Regions from separate parts of the Paenibacillus sp. FSL R5-0887 genome, predicted to be linked through region 1. Evidence: riboswitches for the same ligand, from Rfam matches in the RefSeq annotation. Region 1 holds a riboswitch; the other holds the start of a gene.
What was found. Region 1 has a riboswitch for cyclic di-GMP ahead of MKY14_RS24980 (choice-of-anchor A family protein). Riboswitches for the same ligand answer to the same signal wherever they lie in the genome.

Region 1 (3,676 bases):
GATTTTGGCGACTATAGTGAAGGACGGTTTGCCTGGAAGCTTGAAGGGGTTCATCCATTAAGCCATCCAATTCCAGCTAAAGGTCGGCTAAGCTTGTGGGAGCACTCTAATCACTTCTGAACGGCGAACAATATTTTTAATGTAATTTTTATGTGCCTATCAGCTTTTTTTCAGGTTCGAGGTATATATTAGAGACACCAAACACCCCCCAGTGTTTTGTGGTATATCTCTCTCAGGTCTTGCCAACTCCCATGGTAAGGCCTATTTTTTTGTTCACTAATTGATCGGGGGGAGAGAGCGCAGCGGCTTCTATACAGCTTTACTTAATCTGGTACTGTTCTTCGTAACTCTTAAAAGATGAAATATCCAGCCCTAGGTATCTGCGCATATGGATGGCAGCCTGAGCCGCAACAATGTCATTCAACAGCAGCATTCGTTCATGATAGCCACGACATATATACTTGGCTTCAATTCCAGTATTAAGTCTGTTTTGCTCATACACCTTGATTCCCCGTCTTCTCATTTCTGCACGAACATCCCTTAGATCTGTTGTAGCTACTGCAGCAGCTGTTCCAAGCACCTCCAGATAAGGGGCGGGTGTTCGTAAGTGTGTAGATAAAATGGCGGAGTCCCGTTCGAAAGCTGATAAAATCATCGGAAGCAATAAATAAGATTTCACCAGCATGTTGTCCCTGCTTTCTGCTCTATGCATGAATCTCATCACCTCTAATAGGAACGTATATTCGTATTCTACCCCGATATTCCAAAAATAATCAATGGTATTTCTAAACAGCTTATCCAATGTGATTAAATTCACAACTTAATAACGAAGAATAAATTATATTAAAAATTGTAATAATAAAAATTAATGTATCGAACGCAAATAAAGGAGAATTATGATGGAAAAAGAGGGCAGCCTCCAGCGTGGATTGTTTTTTGGTTTAATTTTGAGTGTTCCCTTATGGATATCCATATTGGGCTATATACAGTTACTTTAAAATTTAATGAAAAACCTTATGCGAAGCGCCTTTAGGCGCTTTTTTTGTGTGGTACTAATGCGGGGAATTATCGAAAGGAATTGATTGACAATTGTGGGTGTCGGGAGCTAAACTGTTATTAATTCAAAAGTATTAAAAGTCATAGACTGTTATTGGATAGAATGCTTCAGCTACCAGTTCTGGACTTGCAGTGTAATACATATATATAGTCATGATAATAGCAAACCGTCTGAAAGGGCGGGACGCAAAGTCCAGGAGTCTAAAGTGTCTTAAAGGCACAATGACCGTCCGACTGCCATGAGAAGGGAATTTCACTTCTTTTTGGCGGTCTTTTTTGTTGTTAGGTCCTTTAGAGTTTCTGGTAATTATTCTGATTAATATAAATCATAGTTTTAGGAGGTGTGCCATTTGAAAAGAAGAATAAAACCGTTACTCTCGCTTGTATTAGCTGGGATTTTGACGGTAGGTAGTGGGCTTTCCTCATTAGGAGCTGGAGTTGCTGGAGCTAGTAGTTCTTCTACATTGGGAATTGCAGCGGTCTACAACGTGTTTATTCTAGGGGATATAACAACAGTTTCGGATACGGAAGGAAGGTTTGCTGCTGGAGGTAACGTTAACTTAACCAACTATAGTGTTGGAGATAGGTTGACCGCTGCAGAGGTTTCCCTGACTGACACACTTGTTGTTGGAGGGCATCTTACTTTCAACGGAGGTACTGTTTATGGGAATATCGTGCACGGGGGAGATTTTTCAGGGAATGTAACGCTCCTCAAGGGTGGTACAAAAAGACAGGGGAGTACGATTGACTTTTCAGCCGTAGGTCAGTCTTTGAAGGACAAATCAGCAGAACTTGCAGCATTGCCGGCGAATGGAACAACAGTGTACCAATATGGCAGCCTTACCCTGACAGGTACAGATCCTGCGGTCAATGTTTTTAATGTTTCAGGAGATAACGTCTCTAATACCTACGGAATTACAATAAATGTTCCTTCAGGATCTACTGCAATTATTAATATTGATGGTTCTAACGTAAAAATGAAAAACTTCGGATTTCTACCTAATAACGTGTTGAACAGCAAGAAAATTTTGCTTAACTTTAGCCAAGCTGCGTATCTTGATATGGCAGGCATAGGTGTAATGGGAAGCATACTTGCCCCCTATGCTCATGTTGATTTTATTAATGGTCAGATTAACGGTACTTTAGTGGCGGCTTCACTCAAAGGTACTGGTGGTGGTGAATTTCACCACTATCCATACGATGGTGATGAACCTGGACCAACACCAACGCCAACGCCAACGCCGACAGTGACGCCGACACCAACAGTGACACCAACGCCAACGCCGACAGTGACGCCGACACCAACAGTGACACCAACGCCAACGCCGACAGTGACACCAACGCCGACAGTGACACCAACGCCGACACCGACGCCAACACCATGTCCGACGCCGACAGTGACACCAACGCCGACGCCGACAGTGACACCAACACCAACGCCGACGCCGACGCCGACAGTGACGCCGACACCAACGCCGACAGTGACGCCAACACCGACACCAACGCCGACAGTGACGCCAACACCGACACCAACGCCGACAGTGACACCAACACCAACACCAACGCCGACGCCGACACCAATACCGACACCAACGCCGACAGTGACACCAACACCGACGCCAACGCCGACACCAACACCAACACCAACGCCGACGCCGACACCGACACCAACGTCGACGCCGACACCAACACCAACACCAACACCAACGCCGACGCCGACACCAATACCGACACCAACGCCGACAGTGACACCAACACCGACGCCAACGCCGACAGTGACACCAACGCCGACAGTGACGCCAACAGTGACACCAACGCCGACAGTGACACCAACACCGACGCCAACGCCGACACCGACACCAACACCAACACCAACGCCGACGCCGACACCAACGTCGACGCCGACACCAACGCCGACGCCGACGCCGACGCCGACACCAACGCCGACACCAACACCGACACCAACACCGACAGTGACACCAACGCCGACACCGACGCCGACGCCGACAGTGACACCAACGCCGACGCCGACAGTGACACCGACGCCAACACCGACGCCGACAGTGACGCCGACACCGACACCGACACCAACACCAACGCCAACGCCAACAGTGACGCCAACACCGACACCAACGCCGACAGTGACACCAACGCCGACACCAACACCGACGCCGACAGTGACGCCGACACCAACACCAACGCCGACGCCGACAGTGACACCAACGCCGACACCAACGCCGACAGTGACACCAACACCAACGCCGACACCAACACCAACGCCGACAGTGACGCCAACACCAACGCCGACGGTAACGCCTGAGGCAACACCGACACCGACGGTAACACCAGAGGCAACACCGACACCGACGGTAACGCCTGAGGCAACACCAACACCGACGGTAACGCCTGAAGCAACACCAACGTCGACACCAGAGACTTCGGTGTTCCCGACACCAACGCCATCATCCGTAATTGGCACTATAGTTCTTGCAGAAGATCCCGTGCCGCTTGGGCCTGTAGCTTCGCCGACACCAGCGCCAGTACCAACACCGTCGAATAGCACAGAAGTACTTGTTGATGATGATGAGATCCCATTAGGTCCGGTACCGGCAGTGACACC
Region 2 (3,676 bases), 570 kb from region 1:
GAAGAAGTTGGTTAGGTGAAGAACGGAAAGGGAATTTGGAACTGTAGAAACGGAGTGTTCGCCCGAAAGATTTCCGTAGGAAAGCTAGCTTCGAAAGCATATGCTATCCTCGGATTTCTACCGCGAGAAGCGGTTCAATCAGGAAATCTGAGGATAACAGCGATCGGAAGTCCAAAATCCCTTGGAGTGGTTTCTACCTAACAAATTTTTTTAGTGCATCCGCTCGAAATAAGGCTAAGTGGAAGCTGACGTTTTGATAACAATTCAAATATGCTCGATTTCCATAATTCAAGGAGGGTTCATTCTATGAAAATGGTACTTCTATCAGGCGGTTCAGGTAAACGGTTATGGCCGTTGTCCAACGACTCACGTTCAAAGCAATTTCTAAAGGTACTTGAAAGCCCTCAAGGTGAACCAGAATCCATGGTACAACGTGTCTGGAGACAGCTGGAGGAAGCAGGGATGGCAGAATCATCTTATCTGGCCACCGGCCGCGGCCAAGTAGAAATGATACAAAGCCAATTGGGAAGTCATGTGCCGATTATCGTTGAACCGGAGCGTCGGGATACTTTTCCGGCTATCGCCTTAACAGCTACCTATCTTTATTCAGTGGCAGGTGTTTCTCCAGCGGAGACGGTAGCAATATTGCCTGTTGACCCTTATGTAGAAGCATCTTTTTTCGATACCATAGCTATGCTTGAGGGGACCATGCTGGAAAGTGGAGCAAATCTGGCTCTAATGGGTGTTGTTCCTGAACATGCCTCAGAGAAATACGGATATATTATTCCTACCACCGAAGAGGCGGGGGAAAATGGTTTTATGAAGGTGAGTCACTTTCAAGAGAAACCAGACCGCATACAAGCAGAACAGCTCATCGAACAAAATGCCTTGTGGAATTGCGGAGTGTTTGCCTTCCGCTTAGGGTACTTGTTAGATATTTTGCAGCGTAAAGGGTTGCCTTTAGGATATGAAGAATTGCAGAAGCAGTATAAGCTATTGTCTTCCATCAGCTTTGATTATGAAGTGGTGGAGAAAGAAGAACATATTGTGGTGCAGCCGTATGATGGATTCTGGAAGGATCTTGGAACGTGGAATACGCTGACAGAGGAAATGAGCAGCAAGCATGTAGGAAAAGGTTTTGTGACGGCGGATTCTGAGGGGACTTGCTTGATTAATGAGCTGGACATTCCGATTACGGTAATTGGTGCGAAGGATCTGATCATTGCGGCTAGCCCGGATGGGATTCTAGTTACCCATAAAGCTGAGAGCCCACGGATTAAAGAAGTGCTGAAGACCTTTGAACAAAGACCGATGTACGAGGAACGCCGTTGGGGCCATTACAAAGTTATTGATTATGTGAAATATGATGAAGGCAATGAAGTGCTGACCAAACGGATTTTTATATCCGAGGGGAATAATATCAGCTATCAATTACATCGCAAGCGTAGTGAAATTTGGACAATCGTCAGCGGCGAAGCAAGTATTGTGCTGAATGAGAAAAAACATAATGTGAAGGCTGGGGACGTGGTACGTATACCGGAAGGAACGAAGCACGCGATCCTTGCTTTGACGGATGTTGAGTTTATAGAGGTACAGACGGGGTCTGAATTAGTAGAAGAAGATAACATACGTATTACTTTAGACTGGAATGATATAGAACTACAACAATTCATTTCATAGGTCTAACCTATCTATTTAACCAATTCAAAATTTCTTGAAACAGGTAAATTGACTCAATTATCAAAAAAAGTCATAAAAACACTAAATATATCATTAATTGTCGTCGATACTTACGGTAAGAGAGATTATTTCTCTTAAATTGAAAAGGCAAACCTATCGAAAGGTAGGGACGCAAAGCTATAGGGCCTTCGAAAGAGTGGCAGCCTGGCTACCGAAAGGGAGATTATTTTGAAAGCTTACCGTACGTATCGATTGTTTGGTGCATTTCTGTCACTCGTCCTGTTTCTGACTGCACTTCCGCTTGCTGTTGGAATTTCGCCGTCTGTTGTCATAGCTGCTTCAAATTCTGGAACGCCAGTTACCCCAGGTGCCTCACCTGAAGCCGTAAAGCTGCTTAACTATTTTTACTCGATCTCAGGAAAAGGTATTATTGCCGGTCAACATGACTATTTAGAAAGTCCAGATGAAATTAACAATATGCTGAAGGGAACCAGCGGGCAATATGCGGCTCTTCACGGTTATGAAATGGGTGCGATCAGTGGTCAGTCCGAAGCAACGATGGCTTGGCAACGTCAAAATGTGGTGAACAGCGCCATCAACTGGAATAAAGCGGGCGGGATCGTAGCTATGACTTTTCATGCTAACCTGCCGGGCACCTCTTATGACTGGGATAATGTGAAAAAAACACTTAGCCAGAGTGAGTTCGATAGTTACGTTACACCGGGTACCAAGCAATATAACAATCTGATCGCTGAGCTTGATAAGGTGGCCGTCTCTTTAAAAAGCTTGCGCGATGCCAATGTTCCGGTGCTTTGGAGACCCTATCATGAAATGAACGGGAACTGGTTCTGGTGGGGGAAGAAAAATAACTTTTCTAAACTATGGAATATTATGTATGACCGTTTTGTTAACGTTCATAAATTAAATAATTTGTTATGGGTATGGAGTCCGAATGCTCCCAATGTTTGGTCAGATCCTTATGCGCTAACTTATCCAGGTGCTGATAAAGTAGATATTCTGGCAGCAGATATATACGAAAATGATTACCAGCAAAAATACTATGACAGCTTATTGAGTCTAGCCGCAGGCAAACCGATTGCGATCGGGGAGAATGGTGAAATGCCTAATCTGGAGAAGCTTCAGCAATCGCAAAGTAAATGGACGTATATGATGAGCTGGGGAAAAATGCTTTACGAGAATAACAGTGCAGACACAATCAAAACATTTATGAATAGCAACTATACCCTGACCAGAGATAAATTAAATACTGGTCTGGCACCGACACCTAGCGCCGCACCAGCGCCGGCACCTTCCGAAGAAGAGGGGGAGGCAGCAATTCCTCTCGCGAAGGGGCTTGCAGGAGAGTATTACAACAACATGCAGTTGTCGGGAGCAGCAGCTCTTAACAGAACTGATGCAATAATCGATTTCAATTGGCGGCAAGGCTCGCCGGATGCCGCCCTCGGGATTGATCGGTTCTCCATACGTTGGAGCGGTAAAATCAAGCCATTATATAATGAGCAATATACATTTTACACTACCTCAGATGATGGTATCCGTGTCTGGGTGAATGGGGAATCCGTGATTGATAGTTGGACTAAGCAAAGTGGTACTGAGCGTAAGGGCACTATAACGCTGAAGGCTGGCCAGCTATATGATATCAAGGTGGAGTATTACGAGAATGAAGGCGATGCGAGAGTCCGCTTGATGTGGGAAAGTGCTAGTCAAGCTAAAGAGACAGTTCCAGCAAGTGCACTTTTTCTTCCGGATGTCTCCTGATTGATGAAAATTAAAGGTCGATCCTTAGTGGCTCTGCGTTATTGCAGAGCTACTAAGCTATAGTCCTCATTAGGTCAGAAGACGATTGTCCGATAACAGGTATGTTTTTAACACCTGTGGAGGCAGTACAGCTACCGAAAGGAGGATTTATTTGCGTAAATATTATAAGAAAAACAGATTGTTGTTTACTATGTTACCGGTCTTTATTATTTTTTCC

Region 2: another riboswitch for cyclic di-GMP. It lies ahead of MKY14_RS22590 (glycosyl hydrolase); the one in region 1 lies ahead of MKY14_RS24980 (choice-of-anchor A family protein).

Annotation. Positions count from the first base shown of each region.
Region 1 covers NZ_JBBOCE010000002.1:1,598,363-1,602,038, reverse strand. Annotated here, with positions in the region: gene MKY14_RS24990 (ASCH domain-containing protein) at 1-120, shown strand, start outside; gene MKY14_RS24985 (hypothetical protein) at 320-712, opposite strand; cyclic di-GMP riboswitch class I at 1,208-1,298, shown strand; gene MKY14_RS24980 (choice-of-anchor A family protein) at 1,407-3,676, shown strand, end outside.
Region 2 covers NZ_JBBOCE010000002.1:1,024,894-1,028,569, reverse strand. Annotated here, with positions in the region: gene MKY14_RS22595 (sugar phosphate nucleotidyltransferase) at 307-1,680, shown strand; cyclic di-GMP riboswitch class I at 1,817-1,896, shown strand; gene MKY14_RS22590 (glycosyl hydrolase) at 1,909-3,459, shown strand; gene MKY14_RS22585 (glycosyl hydrolase) at 3,611-3,676, shown strand, end outside.